One region of the Delftia sp. WSY_12 genome, then DNA from elsewhere that is predicted to be linked to it. Evidence: predicted binding sites of a transcription regulator. Region 1 holds the regulator's gene; each other region holds the start of a gene.
The links. The regulator FNR, encoded in region 1, switches genes on or off when oxygen is low (the NO sensors DNR and NnrR bind a similar motif). The targets are predictions, from matches to a motif close to TTGATNNNNATCAA.

Region 1 (5,319 bases):
TAAGCCGATGATTCGGGCATTATCTCCAGTTCTGAGGGCCTTGCAGGCAATCCGCGACCCTCAGGACCAAGTCTGTCCCCCGCTGTTGTTCATCGGCACCAGAGACTGGGCTTGTAGATCAGGTCCATCCACAGCGCCCACACGGCCACGCCCACCAGCATCAGGCCGGCCAGCCGCGTGCCCCATTCGGCACGCAGGCCGTTCAGGCGCTGGCGGCCCAGCCGCCACAGCCAGGGGCCGGCCACCAGCCACAGCCCGCTGCCCACGCCAAAGGCCGCCATGGCCGATGCGCCCTGCAAGGGGCCACCGCTGAGCGCGGCGACCAGCACGGCCGAATACAGCAGTCCGCAGGGCATGAGCGCCCAGGCATAGCCCGCCGCCAGCGTGCCGCCAGGGGCGGACACCCAGGGCTGCACGCGCCGCCAGGCGGCGCGGCCCGCAGACTCCAGCCAGGCGGGCTGGCGGGCCTGCACCATCATGGCCAGGCCCCAGGCCATCACGGCGACATGGGTCAGCGTCCAGAACGGCTGCAGCGCCGTGGTCTGGCTGGTGAGCCAGGACAGGCTTTCCATGGCCAGCGCCGAGGCAGCGCCCAGGCTGGCATAGCCGGCCAGCCGCCCGCCATGGAACAGCGCCGTGCGCAGCCACAGCCGGCTTTGCAGTCCATGGACGGCGACCACCTGCCCACCACCCTGTACCGTGCCCTGCCCCGCCCCGCCCGTGACCACGCCGCAGGGCGCGGCGCACATGGCAAGGCAATGGGGCCCGCCGACGAGCCCCATGATCAAAGCGGTCCAGAGCAGCGACAACAGCATGGGGCCTAGATGATCCTCGAAAACCGCGCCCGGTTCTTGTCGGCCTGCAGATATCGGTCAAACAGCATGGCCACGCCACGCACGAAGTACCAGCCCATGGGCGTGACCTGGAATCCCTCGTCGCTGATCTGCACCAGCCCCTTGGCCTGCAGGTCCTGAAGCGCCGCCAGCTCGGGGGCGAAATACTCGCGAAAGCCCAGCAGCCAGGCCTGCTCCATGGGCTCGAACAGCACGGCGCCCTGGCACATGATGGCCATGATGACGGCGCGCCGCACCAGATCATCGCGCGACAGTGCCAGGCCGCGCACCACGGGCAGGTGGCCGGCGTCGATGGCGTCGTAGTACTCCTCCAGCGTCTTGGCGTTCTGGCTGTAGCTGGCCCCCACCTTGCCGATGGCCGACACGCCCAGCGCAATCAGGTCGCAGTCGGGCTGGGTGCTGTAGCCCTGGAAGTTGCGATGCAGCCGGCCCTGGCGCTTGGCCACGGCCAGCGCGTCCTCGGGCAAGGCGAAGTGGTCCATGCCCACGTAGACATAGCCGCCGTCCATGAAGGCCGCGATGGAGCGCGAGAGCATGGCCAGCTTGTCGGCGCCCTGGGGCAGGTCCTCGGCCGCGATGCGCCGCTGCGGCTTGAAGCGCTCGGGCAGGTGGGCATAGGCATAGAGCGCGATGCGGTCGGGCCGCAGCGCATTGACCTGGGCCAGCGTGCGCTCGAAGGACTCGGGCGTCTGCTTGGGCAGGCCGTAGATCAGGTCCACGTTGATGGAGGCAAAGCCCAGCTGCCGTGCGGCTGCCACCAGCGCGAACACCTGCTCGGCCGGCTGCACGCGGTGCACGGCGATCTGCACCTGTTCGTCGAAGTCCTGCACGCCGAAGCTCAGGCGGTTGAAGCCCAGCTCCTTGAGCACGGCCAGGCGTTCGACGCTGACGGTGCGCGGATCGACCTCGATGGAGTATTCGCCGCCCGGCTCCAGCTTGAAATGCTCGCGCAGCAGGGCCATCAGCGTGCGCAGCTCATCGTCCGAGAAGAAGGTGGGCGTGCCGCCGCCCAGGTGCAACTGGCTGACGGCCTGGCCCTTGCCGCAATGGGCCGTGTGCAAGGCCATCTCGCGCGCCAGGTAGTCCAGGTAGACGGCCGCGCGATCGTGGTGGCGCGTCACGATCTTGTTGCAGGCGCAGTAGTAGCACAGCGACTCGCAGAACGGCACATGCACATACAGCGACAAAGGCATGGCCCGCGCTGCGGTACTCGATTTGCGGTGCTCAAGTGCCAGGATATAGTCTTCAGCACCGAAAGCCTCCACGAAACGATCGGCCGTGGGGAACGAGGTGTATCGGGGCCCCGGTACGTCGAAGCGACGCAGCAGCTCTGGGGTGACAGCGGTCATGGGTTTTTTCCTCTAATGTCGTCCACTGTGCCGCAGCCCATTGGCCGCGTCCTTGACTCATATCAAGAGTTGTTCGCGGCAGTGCTGCGACAATTTGATCCAACTCATCGCCATCCACGAGGTCACCGCCGGCGCACTGCTGCGCCGCTGATGTTTACTCCATGAACCTTCAGACCATCAAAGCATCCTGTTCCAATTGCAACCTGCGCGAGCTGTGCATGCCCATGGGCCTGGATGCCGAGCAGATGCAGCGCATCGACGACATCGTGGCCACGCGCCGCAAGGTCAAGCGCGGCGGCCTGCTGTTTCGCAACGGTGAGTCCTTCACCTCGCTGTACGCCATCCGCACGGGCTTCTTCAAGACCTGCGTGGCCACCGAGGACGGGCGCGACCAGGTCACGGGCTTTCAGATGGCCGGCGAGATCATCGGCCTGGATGGCATCGTCAACGACCACCACACCTGCGATGCGGTCGCGCTGGAAGACGCCGAGGTCTGCGTCATGCCCTTCGACAAGCTGGAGGACCTGTCGCGCGAGGTCACGGCCCTGCAAAACCATGTGCACAAGGTCATGAGCCGCGAGATCGTGCGCGAGCATGGCGTGATGCTGCTGCTGGGCAGCATGCGTGCCGAGGAGCGCCTGGCCGCCTTCGTGCTCAACCTGGTGCAGCGCCTGCACGCCCGGGGCTTTTCCAAGTCGGAACTGGTGCTGCGCATGACGCGCGAGGAAATCGGCAGCTACCTGGGCCTGAAGCTGGAGACGGTGAGCCGCACCTTCTCGAAGTTTGCCGAGGAAAACATCATCGAGGTGCGCCAGCGCCATCTGCGCATCCTGGACACGGACGCGCTCAAGCGCATCGTCAACAGCCAGCAGTGCCAGTGAGGCCGCAAGACCCCGCCCCCCGGCAATGAACAAGGCCCGCGATCGCGGGCCTTGTTCATTGCCATTGCAGTGCACGCAGGTTCAATCGCGCCCCAGGCCCTGCATGGCCAGATTTGGGTCCGGCTCGGAGACCACGCCGTCGTTGAGATCGTGCGTGGAGCGTCCCAGCATGGTGGTCATGAGGCTGGACAGCATGGTCACACCCCAGAAGGCGAAGAAGGCCAGCGTGTAGATTCCCTGCCGCGACCAGCCCAGGTCGCCGAGCCAGTGCAGCTCCAGCGGGTCCACGAAGGCGAATACCAGCATCTCCATCACGGCGGCGGCCAGAAAGGCCGGCCAGGCAATCCACATCCAGCGTTGGGCCAACATCAGCGATCTCCTTGAGCTGTCGAGGGGTGGCTTTCATTGTGCGCGCCGCCCTCGCACCGTGCCAAGCCCTGCGCACCCTGCACTGCCTGTAGGAAACCCTTGGCCCTCGCGCATGCTGGAGATGCCATCCACCATGCAAAAAAGGCCGCGACTGCGGCCTTGTGCACGGCATTTTCCTGCGTTCAGCGGTCCGTGGGATGGTCCTGCGCGGGCGTGGCCGCGTGGTTGCGGCCGGTGACCGCGGGCGCCAGGCTCTTGGGCACTTCACGCACGCCATCGGCACGCTCGTTGATGGTGATGCCATTGCGGTAATAGTCAGGATCGATCACGGGATCGGCGCCATTGATCGCAATGACGGCCGTGACCACGCCAGCCACCACGACGGCGGCCGGGCCGGCCACCACGAGCCAGACATGGGCGAACTTCCACCAGGGCTTGCCGGCGTCCGGATGCGAAGGGGCCGTGGCGGGCGCGGAGACTGCGGGACTGGAAGACATGGATAACCTCTTTCTTTCAAACAGCCGGCGCAGCCTGGGCGGCACCGGCCAGACATATCACCGGGGCACCAGGAAGACGGCCTTTTCGGACGCGCGTCCCGCGCCTGAATGCACGGCATCGATATCGAAGAATACTGTGTGCGAGCCCGGCTCGGCGGAACCGTAGGGAATCTGCAGCCGCGCCGCAATGCCGCGCGTCTCGGCCGGGCCGACCTCGACCTCCTGCTCGGACGCCAGCCCCAGCCCGTCGAGGCCATGGGCGCTGATGCGGTAGCGCTGGGCCTGCTCGGTGGCATTCATGATCTGCAGGCGGTAGACATTTTCCAGCTTGCCGCCCGCGACGATGCGCGACAGCGATGCCCGGTCGCGTATCACGTCGACCTTGACCGACTGGCGCAGCGCCAGGCTCACGATCATGGCCATGCTCAGGCCGATCAGCACGGCCGAGTAGACCAGCACGCGCGGACGGAAGATGCGGCGCAGCACCTGGGCCCGCCGCCACAGGCCGGCCATGGCGTTCTGCGTGGTCAGCCGGATGAGGCCGCGCGGATACTCCATCTTGTCCATGATGGAATTGCAGGCGTCTATGCACAGACCGCAGCCTATGCATTCGTACTGCAGGCCGTTGCGGATGTCGATGCCCACGGGGCAGACCTGCACGCACATCTTGCAGTCGATGCAGTCGCCCAGGCCCTGGGCCTTGTAGTCCACCTTCTTGGTGCGCGGCGCGCGCGGCTCGCCCCGGCCCGTGTCGTAGCTGACGATCATGGTGTCGCGGTCGAACATGGCGCTCTGAAAGCGCGCATAGGGGCACATGTACTTGCAGACCTGCTCGCGCATGTAGCCGGCGTTGCCATAGGTGGCGAAGCCGTAGAACAGCACCCAGAAAACCTGCCAGCTGCCCTGCAGCGCCAGCAGCTCGCCGCCCAGCTCGCGGATGGGCACGAAATAGCCCACGAAGGTGAAGCCGGTCCACAGGGCAATGGCAATCCACAGCAACTGCTTGAGCGACTTCTTCCAGAGCTTTTCAAAGGTCCAGCCGTTCTTGTCCAGGCGCATGCGCGCGCTGCGGTCGCCCTCGACCTTGCGCTCCACCCACATGAAGATTTCGGTGTAGACCGTCTGCGGGCAGGAAAAGCCGCACCACAGGCGACCGGCCACGGCCGTGAACAGGAACAGCGCCAGCGCCGAGATGATCAGCAGGCCCGCCAGGTAGATGAAATCCTGCGGGTACAGCACCAGCCCGAACAGGTAAAAGCGCCGCGCACCCAGGTCGAACAGCACCATCTGGCGCTGCCCCCATTCCAGCCAGGGCAGGCCATAGAAAACCAGTTGGGTGAGAAACACCAGAGCCCATCGCCAGCGTGCG
Region 2 (5,319 bases), on a different contig from region 1:
CCGCAGGCCACGCTGTCCGAGATCCAGAACCCCATCATCGACGCCTACCTCGCCCGCCTGCCCGCAGGGCGGGCGCCGCGCATCCTGGGCTCGCGCACGCTGTTCGTTGCCGACCGCCGAGACGAGGCGCTGCGCTGGGCCGAGGCCGGCCTGCGCCGCGTGGCCCGGCGCCATGCCGCCCAGCCCTCGCAGTGGGCGGCCCGCGTCGATCCACAGGCGCCGCTGACCGATCTCATCGCCGCCTACGACGTGCATGTGGGCACGCCCGACGAGGTCATCGCCTCGCTGCGCGCCGACACGGCGCTGGCGCGCGTGAGCGACATCGTCTTCCAGGTGCATTCCATCGACCCGCCGCACGACGCCATCCTGCGCTCCATCGAGCTGACGGCCGCCCATGTGGCACCAGCCCTGGGCTGGCGCCGTGCAGATCTGCAGGCACCCTCTTCCCTCCCCGCAGCCCGGGCCGGACTGCTGCAAGCCGCATGACCATGAACACCACCGTACAGCCCCGTTTTCCGGACGACGTCATCGACCACCTCGCCGGCATCACCCCCGGCAGCGCCCTGGACCGCGTGCGCCGCCACCGCACCGAGGCGCGCACGCAGGCCCAGCAGAGTTTTGCCGCCCTGTTCACGCCCGCCGAGCCCGTGCCCGGCACGGTCTCGCTGCGCGAGCGGCTGGCCCTGGCCGCCTTCACGGCCGGGCTGCATGGCGAGCCGCGCAGCGCCGCCTTCTATGCGAAGGCGCTGGCGGCCGAAGATGCGGAACTGGCTGTCGCCGTGGCATCCGAAGTCGTGCGGGGCCGTGCACAAAGCCTTCAGCCCGGCAGCGGCCCGCACGGGCCGTACGGCCGCTACCCGGCAGGCCCGCTGAGCCGCGAGGACCAGAGCGGCCCCGCCTATGCCGTGGACCCGGCCCATGCCGCGCTGCTGGGCGCGCGCCTGGCCGCGGCGCTGGCCCATGCCCACCTGCTGGCCTACCACCCGCGCGACGCCAGCGCCGGGGCCCTGCAGGCGCTGCAACAGGCGGGCTGGAGCGAGACGGACATCGTCATCGTGTCCCAGCTGGCGTCCTTCCTGTCCTTCCAGATCCGCGTGGTGGCGGGGCTGCGCGTGCTGGCTGCACGCCCCGCGCCCCCGGCCGCCCATCAACCCACCACCCTGCAAGCCCAGCCATGACCTCAACGAACTCCGCCGCTCCCCAGGTCTTCACCCAGGAACAGCTCGACTGGCTGCCATGGATTGAGCCGCTGGACGAAAGCGAGCTGACCGAACGCCACCATGCAGGCCTGGTCGATGCCTCACGCGCGCAGTCGCCCTACTTCCGCCTGCTGGCGCGCGACCCCGACACGCTGGGCGCACGCACGCGCACCGACAAGGACATCTTCTACAACCCCGACGCCGGCCTGCCGCGTGCCGAGCGGGAGCTGGCGGCCGCTGCCACCTCGCGCGCCAATGGCTGCATCTACTGCGCCTCGGTCCATGCGCGCTTTGCCACGCACTTCTCGCGCCGGGGCGGCGACGTGCAGCGCCTGCTCGACGAAGGCCCGGGCACGGACCTGGGGCCGCGCTGGAACGCCATCGTCACGGCGGCCGTGGCGCTGACCCAGACGCCGCCTGCGCTGGAGCCCGCCCACATTGATGCGCTGCGCGCCGCCGGCCTGGACGATGCCGCCATCTCCGATGTGCTGCACGGCACGGCCTTCTTCAACTGGGCCAACCGGCTCATGCTGTCGCTGGGCGAGCCACGGACCACCGCATGAGGGCTTTCGCCCTCACCACAGGCCCAGCAGCTTCCACCAGGCGCTGCCGAGCACGGCAAAGACCAGCAGCTCGATCACGCACATGGCCGCGCCCACGCGCCACCAGTTGCCCAGCGTGACATAGCCGCTGCCGAAGATGATGGGCGAAGTGCCGGTGGCGTAGTGGGTCAGCGTCATCATGATGGCCGAGCCGGCCGTCATCATCAGCATGAAGGGCACGACATAGTCGGCAGGAATCAGCTGGGCGCCCACGGTCAGGAAGGCCAGCATCATGGCGCTGATGTGGGCCGTGGTGCTGGCGAACAGGTAGTGCGAGAACACGAACACGCCCACCAGGATTGCCGCCACCGGCAGCCAGTCCAGGCCGCTGGCGACGATGGCGTTCTTCATCCCCACCGCGAACCAGGACACCACGCCGAGCTTGTTGAGCTGCTCGGCCAGCATGACCAGGGCGCCGAACCACACCAGCGTGTCCCAGGCGCTTTTCTCGGACAGCACGTCATCCCAGTCGATGGTGCCCGTGATGATCAGCACGAACAGGCCCAGGAAGGCGACCACCGTCGGGTCCAGCGTGAAGGCAGGCCCGAACAGCATCTGCGGCACGTTGGCCCACAGCAGCAGCATCAGGCCGAAGGTGCCCAGCATCACGCGCTCCTTGCCCGACAGCGGCCCCATGCGTGCCATCTCGCTGCGCGCGTACTCCACGGCATTGGGCGTGGCCTTGAGTTCGGGAGGCGACAGAAGGTAGATCACCAGCGGCATCAGCAGCAGGCACAGCAGGCCCGGCAGCAGCATGTACAGCGCCCAGGTGGTCCAGCTCAGGTGCAGCGCCTGGCCCGTGGCCTTGGCCACGAAGTCCACCACCAGCGGATTGGGCGCCGTGGCAGTCAGGAACATGGCCGACGTGATGGGATTGGCGTGGTAGTTGACCAGGGCCAGATAGGTGCCCACCTTGCCCTGCGTACCCTTGGCCGGGTCCGACTCGAAGGCATTGGCGATGGACTTCATGATGGGGTGCACGATACCGCCGCCGCGCGCCGTGTTGCTGGGCGTGAACGGTGCCAGCACCAGCTCGCAGATCGCCAGGCCGTAGCCGATGCCGATGGTCCGCTTGCCCAGCAGCGCGATGAACATCAGTCCGATGCGGTTGCCCAGCCCCGTCTTCTTGAGGCCGCGCGAGATCAGGATGGCCACCACGATCAACCAGATCAGCGGGCTGGAAAAGCTGCTCAGCGCATCGGTGACTGCGCCCTTGGACGAGCCTGACGTGACCTGGGACAGCGAGACGATCACGATGGCCATCAAGGCCATCACGCCAATGGGCATGACCTTGAGAATGATGGCCACGATGGTGGTCAGGAAAATGGCCACCAGCTGCCAGCCCTTGGGCGTCAGCCCCTCGGGCACGGGCACCAGCAGCAGCCCGAACAGCACGGCGGTGGCGATCAGCGCCGGCACCAGCCGGAACGGCACGGCCGACTTGAAGTAGCGGAACAGCGAGGCAATCTTCTCGAGCATGTGGATCCTTTGCGTTGCCGGAGCGGCGCCGAGAGAGCATGGCCTGCCGGGAGCAAAAGCCCACCAGCCTGCACGGGCACTGGCGGCCGCGCCGCATGACTGACATCATGATGCAGTGCAGCATGAGCCCGGCTTCCAGCGGGCGCCTGCGCCACCGAAGTTTGACAGGCATCAAGGCCGGGCCAGTAAACCTGGCGACCCAGGCCACCGAGCCCCGCTCACATGACAGCATCCCCAGACCGGGAGCCTTTCGCCCCGGTGTACCCATGCAGTGAAAAAAGGAGAAAAGCCGACATGCCAGCCAACCGATTCTTGCCCGAGGAATGGGAATGCCGGCTCCAGGAGATCGACCTGGAGATCGCCCGCCACGCCGTCATCTGCAAGATCCCGCTGCTGCAGGCCGGCGTGGTGGAGCGCGTGCTGGCCGATGACGCCAGCGTCTGCGGCGGCGACCACGAGGCCGCTTTCAAGACCCTGCGCGGCCTCTTGTACATGCACTACACCGAGCTGCTGCACATCAGCGAGGTGCTCAGCCCCGATGCCGCCCAGGAAATCGCCCACCGCGTGCGCCTGCGGCTGGGCCAGCGCATCGGCAACCAGCTGGGCGGCTGATGCCGGGCTGTCTGCCTGGCCTTTGCCCTGGCGCGAGGGCATGAAAAAAGGGCTACGACAGTTGTCGTAGCCCTTTTCAATTTGGTTGCGCGAGAAGGATTTGAACCTCCGACCTTTGGGTTATGAGCCCAACGAGCTACCAGACTGCTCCATCGCGCGGTATTCTAAAATTATAGCAGATTATTCAGCTGCCTTGGCTTCGGCGGCGCCTTCTTCAGCGCGCTCGACCAGTTCCACGAAGGCCATGGGGGCGTTGTCGCCCACGCGGAAGCCCATCTTCAGGATACGGGTGTAGCCACCAGGACGCTTTGCGAAGCGGGGGCCCAGCTCGTTGAAGAGCTTGGTCACGCTGTCGCGGTCGCGCAGGCGGTCGAATGCCAGGCGGCGGTTGGCAACGGTGTCGACCTTGGCCAGGGTGATCATGGGCTCGATCACGCGGCGCAGTTCCTTGGCCTTGGGAACGGTGGTCTTGATGGCTTCGTGCTCGATGAGCGAATTCATCATGTTCTTCAGCATCGCCAGGCGGTGCGAAGAGGTGCGATTGAGTTTGCGGAGGCCGTGACCGTGACGCATGGTGCTTTATTCCTAAAATATGTAATTAGGGCTTGCGCAAACAAGGATACAAGCCTGGACCCGTTACCGGATCTGCAGCTTGCCTCAACCGAATTTGCGCAAGTTGTTGATTAATTCGGGCAGCCGTATCAGGTACTGCCCGAGGCACTGAGGCTCTCCAAAAAGGAGAGCCCGCAATTATAGTGCTTAGCGCTTTTCCAGGCCAGCAGGCGGCCAGTTCTCCAGCTTCATGCCCAGCGTCAGACCGCGGGAAGCCAGGACTTCCTTGATCTCGTTGAGCGACTTGCGACCCAGGTTGGGGGTCTTGAGCAGCTCGTTTTCGGTACGCTGGATCAGGTCGCCGATGTAGTAGATGTTCTCTGCCTTGAGGCAGTTGGCCGAACGCACGGTGAGTTCCAGCTCGTCCACGGGACGCAGCAAGATGGGATCAAAGGCGGTTGCGGCACCACGGCCACCGGCCGGAGCATCGAAGACGCTGGCGATATCGCCGCCGTCCAGCTGAGCGAACACGGCGAGCTGTTCCACCAGGATCTTGGCGGAGGCGCGCACGGCGTCCTCGGCAGTGATCGCACCATTGGTTTCGATCTCCACCACCAGCTTGTCGAGGTCGGTGCGTTGTTCAACGCGGGCCGATTCGACGGCGTAGCTCACGCGCTTGACGGGCGAGAACGAAGCGTCCAGCACGATACGGCCGATCGACTTCGTGGACTCGTCGCCATAGCGGCGCACGTTGCCGGGCACATAGCCGCGGCCCTTCTCGACCTTGATCTGCATGTCCAGCTTGCCGCCTTGCGACAGGTTGGCGATGACATGATCAGGGTTGATGATTTCCACGTCGTGGGGCGTCTGGATGT
Region 3 (5,319 bases), on a different contig from region 1:
TCGGGGCACGAAAGGGTAAGAATATAGGCTTGGGTCATAGCGGCGCAATTGTCGCAGCATGCACACGACCCTGCGCAAGTCACACGTTCTGGGAACGTTCTGAGGAACCACATGCAAGATCAGGGAGAGCAGCCCCGAATACCGCTCTGGGGCGCATTGACCCTGTATGTGTGCGCAGGTCTGCTGTGGCTCTGGGGCGTGGAATGGCTGCTGGCGCACCTGCAGATACCGCCCGGGCCGGCAGCGCAGCGGCGCATGCTGTCCTCGGTGGCCCTGGTGCTGGTCACGGCCGTGGGCGGCGGCTGGCTGCTGTGGCGCATGCGCCGTGGAGAGCGCACTGCCCATGCCGCGATGGCTGCCGGGCGGGAGGCCGACGAACGCCAGCGCCTGGCCGCCGCCGTGGTGGACAACACCATGGAGGGCGTGGTCGTCACCGATGCGCGCAGCCGCATCCTCTCGGTTAACAGCGCCTTCACGCGGCTGCTGGGCTATACCGAGCAGGAGATGCTGGGCAAGACCCCGCGCATGTTCAAGTCCGGCCGCCACGACAAGGCCTTCTACGAGGCCATGTGGGACAGCATGCAGGCCACGGGCCACTGGCAGGGCGAAATCTGGAACCGCCGCAAGAACGGCGAGGTCTTTCCCGAGCGCATGTCGCTCAGCGCTGTCAAGGACGCACAAGGCAAGGTCACGCACTACGTGTGCATGTTCACCGACATCTCGGCCGAGAAGGCGCGCGAGGCCCAGCTCGAATTCCTGGCCCACCGCGACATGCTCACCGGCCTGCCCAACAGCGTGCGCTTCACAGCGCTGCTGGAAGACGCCGTGGCCGAGGCGGCCGCCGAGCAGGGCACGCTGGCCGTGATGCTGCTGAACATCGATCGCTTCAAGGACGTCAACGACAGCTACGGCCACGCCATCGGCGACCAGGTGCTGCGCCACATCGCCGCCCGTGTGCACGATTCCCTGGGTCCCCAGGACCTCATAGGTCGCATGGCCGGTGACGAACTGGCCGTGCTGTGCAAGGGCATGAGCGAGCGCGGCGACGCCATCGCCCGTGCACGGCAACTGATCGCGGCGGCCGGCCAGCCCTGGAGCTCGCCGGACGGCCTGTCCGTCATGGCCGGCGTCAGCGTGGGCATCTGCATGTACCCCTCCCATGCCGGCAATGCCCAGGACCTGCTGCAGGGCGCGCATGCGGCCGTCTACGGCGCCAAGTCGCGCAGCGGCCGTGCCTGGTGCTTCTTCGAGGAAGACATGACCTCGGCCGCGCGCGAGCGCCTGGCCATGGAGGCACGGCTGCGGCAGGCCATAGACCTGGGCCACCTGCGCCTGTACTTCCAGCCCCAGATCGACCTGGCCACTGGCCGCCTGGTGGGCGCCGAGGCCCTGGTGCGCTGGCTGGACCCGGACGAGGGCCTCATCTCCCCGGCACGCTTCATTCCCGTGGCCGAAAGCTCGGGCGTCATCGGCGCGCTGGGCCTGTGGGTGCTGCGCGAGGCCTGCGCCCAGGGCCAGCGCTGGCGCGATCAGGGCCTGCCCGAGATGACCATCGCGGTCAATGTCTCGCTGCACCAGTTCCTGCTGACCGACATCGCCGGTGCCACCGCCGACGCGCTGGCCGCCACGGGCTTCGCTCCGCACTGCCTGGAGCTGGAGATCACCGAAAGCGCCCTGGCCGAGCGCCCCGAGGAGGCCCTGGCCGTCATGCGCCGCCTGCGCGCCCAGGGCCTGCGGCTGGCCATCGACGACTTCGGCACCGGCTATTCCTCGCTGGCCCACCTCAAGCGCTTCCCGCTGGACCTGCTCAAGATCGACCAGGGCTTCATCCGCGACATCCCGCACAGCGCCGACGACATGGCCATCAGCGGGTCGGTGATCGCGCTGGGGCATGCCATGGGGCTGAAGGTGCTGGCCGAGGGCGTGGAGACGGCCGAGCAGCTGGCATTCCTGCGCGGCAAGGGGTGCGACTTCTTCCAGGGCTATCTGTGCAGCAAGCCCATGCCTGCGCAGGCGTTCGGCGAGTGGGTCTCGGGCAACGAGGGGATGTGGGCCGTGCAGGGGTGAAGCTCAGTCCACCCGACCCGCATCCGCCCGCGGTGCCGGCGGGTTCCTGAACTTCTCGCGCAGCTCTGCGCAGTGGTCCTTGGCGGGCAGGGCATCCGTCTTCTGCAGCCAATCCACATCCGAGGCCTGCGCCACCGATGTCTCCCCCGCCTGCGCCACGGCCACCTTGGCGCCTGCGGCCTCGGGCAGCCAGGTGGGAATGCCCACGCCGCGCAGTACGTGGCCGCGCCCGGCCACCAACAGCACGGTCTTGCCGGGCTTGACTGCGGCCCTGGCCACCTCGGCCATGCTGGCGTCGCGGGCCAGCTGGATGCGGGCCATGGGCGCCAGCTGGGTGTCGGGCAGCAGGCCGCAGTGGCCTTCGCGGATGGCGTCGAGCTGGCGCTGCCAGGCTTCGGGCGGCAGGTGGGTGTCCAGGTTCTGGTTGCGCATGGCCTGCTTCATGTCGGCGCGGGGCAGGTTGCCGCCCAGCACGGGCACGCCTGCGCGCACGGCGGCCATGACCACGCCGCGGTAGCGCGGCCAGGGCCAGGCGGCGTCCTGCCATTGCAGGGCCTGCTGCACAGCGTCCTCGGAGGCATCGCGCGCCAGGCTGGCCGTGGAGCCCGTGCGCGGCGCCATCTCGATCACCAGCGCGGCCAGGCGCTCCTGCGTGGCCAGCTGCTGCACCGTGGCCTGTTGCCAGGCCTGGTGGGCCGCCGCATCGTGCTGCTCGCCCAGCAGCACCAGAGGTGCGTCGGACCAGCGCTGCAGCTGCTGCGTCCAGTCCCGCGCCGGTGTGGAGGAGCTGGCGCAGCCGGCAAGGGCTGCCGCCAGCCATGCGGCCGCAGCCAGGCCGGCAAGGCGCGGGGTGCGGATGAAGGGGCGGGGGATGGAGCGGACTTGCATGGCCCCATGCTAAACACTGGCCTTGCCCGGGGCCCCCATAGGCCCTGTGGGCATTGGGGGCAGTTGAAAGGATCCTAGGAATCGGGGCGGGGGCACGGCGCAAACGGGTGGCGCTTGATTCAGGTCAAGACGCGCAAATGTGCCGTGGCTACAGTGCGACCATGCATGGCAAGCCCTCGCTTTCGACCAAGCTGCTGCTCATGGGCGCGGCCTGCCTGCTGGCGGCCGTAGCATCGATCGGCTTCACGCTGTGGGTGGCCTGGCAGCTGGAGGGCGGCGCGGCCGCCGTGAACGAGGCCGGGCGGCTGCGCATGAGCATGGTGCGCATGGCCATGGCGCGCCAGAACGAGGCGCCTGCGCAGTGGCAGGCGCGCGCGCAGCAGTTCGACGCCAGCCTGGACCTGCTGCGCAGCGGCGACATGTCGCGCCCGCTGTTCGTGCCCTGGAGCGACGAGGTCAGGGCGCGCTACGAGCGCATACGCCGCGACTGGAGCGCGCTGCACGCGCGCTGGCAGGCCGAGGACCAGGCTGATGCGCAGGCCATCATGGGCAGCGCCGACGCCTTCGTGCGCGAGGTGGACGGCTTTGTCGAAGCCATCGAGGACCGGCTCTCGCGCTGGACGGCCATCCTGCACCTGTTTCAGATGTGTCTGATGGCGCTGGCCATCATCGCGGCCGTGAGCTTCATGGCCACCAGCTACTGGCTGGTGCTGCATCCCGTGGGCCAGCTGCGCTCGGCGCTGGAGCGCATGCGGCGCGGACACCTGGACACGCGCATGAGCGTGGAGGTGGACGACGAGTTCGGCCAGCTGGCGGCCGGCTTCAACCTCATGGCCCAGTCGCTGCAAAGCTCGCACGCCGAATTGGAAGACAAGGTGCGCGAGAAGACCGCCAGCCTCAACGTGCAGCACCAGCAGCTGCAGGCGCTGTACGCGGTCAGCGTGCAGGCCTCCGAGGCGGCCAGCCTCCGGGCCCTGGCCGAAGGGTTCGTGCGCCAGATCCGTGTGGCAGCCCAGGCCGATGCGGCCACGGTGCGCTGGTCCGACGAGGCCAACGAGCGCTATGTGCTGCTGGCCGGCGACGGCCTGCCCCAGTCCATGTCGGTGCAGGAGCACTGCCTGCACACGGGCGCCTGCCTGTGCGGCCAGCCGCGCGAGCAGGCGCGGCTGCGCGTGATCCCCATCACGCCGGCCAGCGACCTGCAGCTGCCCCACTGCCGCGAGGCCGGCTTCGAGACCGTGGTCAGCATCCCCGTGCAACTGCAGCAGCGCCTGTTGGGCGAGGTCAACCTGTTCTTTCGCTCCACCGTGGTGCTCACGGACGACATGCGCGACCTGCTGTCCGCCATGGCGCGCCACCTGGCCAGCGCCATGGAAAGCCTGCGCGCCACGGCGCTGGAGCGCGAAGCCGCCGTGGCCGAGGAGCGCGGCCTGATCGCGCGCGAGCTGCATGACTCCATTGCCCAGTCGCTGGCCTTTCTCAAGATCCAGACCCAGCTGCTGCGCGACGCCGTGGCCAAGGGCCGCGACGAGGCGCGCGACCGCAGCCTGGGCGAGCTGGAAGTGGGCGTGCGCGAATGCTATGCCGACGTGCGCGAGCTGCTGGTGCATTTCCGCACGCGCACCAGCGCCGAGGACATTGAGGCCGCGCTGCGCGCCACGCTGTCCAAGTTCGAGCACCAGACGGGCATTGCCACCTCGCTGAGCATGACGGGCCAGGGCCTGCCGCTGGCGCCCGATGTGCAGATCCAGGTGCTGCACATGGTGCAGGAGGCGCTGTCCAACGTGCGCAAGCACGCGGGGGCCAGGCATGTGCAGCTGCGCGTGGGGCGCCACCCCTGGCGCTTCGAGGTCAGCGACGACGGCTGCGGCTTCGTCCCCGCCGACGTGGCGCCGGACTCGCTGCATGTGGGCCTGGGCATCATGCGCGAGCGCGCCCTGCTGGCCCAGGCGCTGGTCCATGTCCACTCCCGCCCGGGCGAGGGCACGCGCGTGCTCATCGAGCTGCCGCCGTCGGCCTCAGCCGGCGCGCCAGCGCAGGCCCTCCCCTCGAACGCGTGACACGCTCCCGCAAGAAAAAGACCGCCCCATGTCCTTCTCCAGCCCCATCTCCGTCTTCGTCATCGACGACCACACGCTGTTCCGCCGCGGCCTGATCGCCCTCATCGCCCAGGACGCAGGCCTGCGCGTGGTCGGCGAGGCCGGCGACGCGGGCGAGGCCCTGCGCCTGGTGCCCGCGCTGGCGCCCCAGGTCATCCTGCTGGACAACCACCTGCCGGGCGTGCCGGGCGTCGATGCCATCGCGGGCCTGCGGGCCGCATCGCCCGGCAGCCGCGTCGTCATGCTCACCGTGAGCGAGGACGGC

Region 2: ACF8LI_RS02095 (DASS family sodium-coupled anion symporter) is a predicted target of FNR. The motif match lies at 3,442-3,455, and genes of this name have one in related genera.
Region 3: ACF8LI_RS01795 (type IV pili methyl-accepting chemotaxis transducer N-terminal domain-containing protein) is a predicted target of FNR. The motif match lies at 3,070-3,083, and genes of this name have one in related genera.

Annotation. Positions count from the first base shown of each region.
Region 1 covers NZ_JBICKW010000009.1:234,997-240,315, forward strand. The annotation lists gene ACF8LI_RS05320 (sulfite exporter TauE/SafE family protein) at 90-815, opposite strand; gene hemN (oxygen-independent coproporphyrinogen III oxidase) at 821-2,203, opposite strand; gene fnr (fumarate/nitrate reduction transcriptional regulator Fnr) at 2,365-3,084, shown strand; gene ACF8LI_RS05335 (hypothetical protein) at 3,166-3,453, opposite strand; gene ACF8LI_RS05340 (FixH family protein) at 3,636-3,950, opposite strand; gene ccoG (cytochrome c oxidase accessory protein CcoG) at 4,008-5,319, opposite strand, start outside.
Region 2 covers NZ_JBICKW010000003.1:409,915-415,233, forward strand. The annotation lists gene ACF8LI_RS02080 (putative FMN-dependent luciferase-like monooxygenase) at 1-486, shown strand, start outside; gene ACF8LI_RS02085 (CMD domain protein) at 483-1,178, shown strand; gene ACF8LI_RS02090 (alkylhydroperoxidase domain protein) at 1,175-1,762, shown strand; gene ACF8LI_RS02095 (DASS family sodium-coupled anion symporter) at 1,775-3,280, opposite strand; gene ACF8LI_RS02100 (hypothetical protein) at 3,575-3,892, shown strand; tRNA gene ACF8LI_RS02105 (tRNA-Met) at 3,975-4,051, opposite strand; gene rplQ (50S ribosomal protein L17) at 4,073-4,465, opposite strand; gene ACF8LI_RS02115 (DNA-directed RNA polymerase subunit alpha) at 4,652-5,319, opposite strand, start outside.
Region 3 covers NZ_JBICKW010000003.1:341,475-346,793, reverse strand. The annotation lists gene purU (formyltetrahydrofolate deformylase) at 1-38, opposite strand, end outside; gene ACF8LI_RS01805 (bifunctional diguanylate cyclase/phosphodiesterase) at 112-2,067, shown strand; gene ACF8LI_RS01800 (ChaN family lipoprotein) at 2,071-2,955, opposite strand; gene ACF8LI_RS01795 (type IV pili methyl-accepting chemotaxis transducer N-terminal domain-containing protein) at 3,117-5,015, shown strand; gene ACF8LI_RS01790 (response regulator) at 5,044-5,319, shown strand, end outside.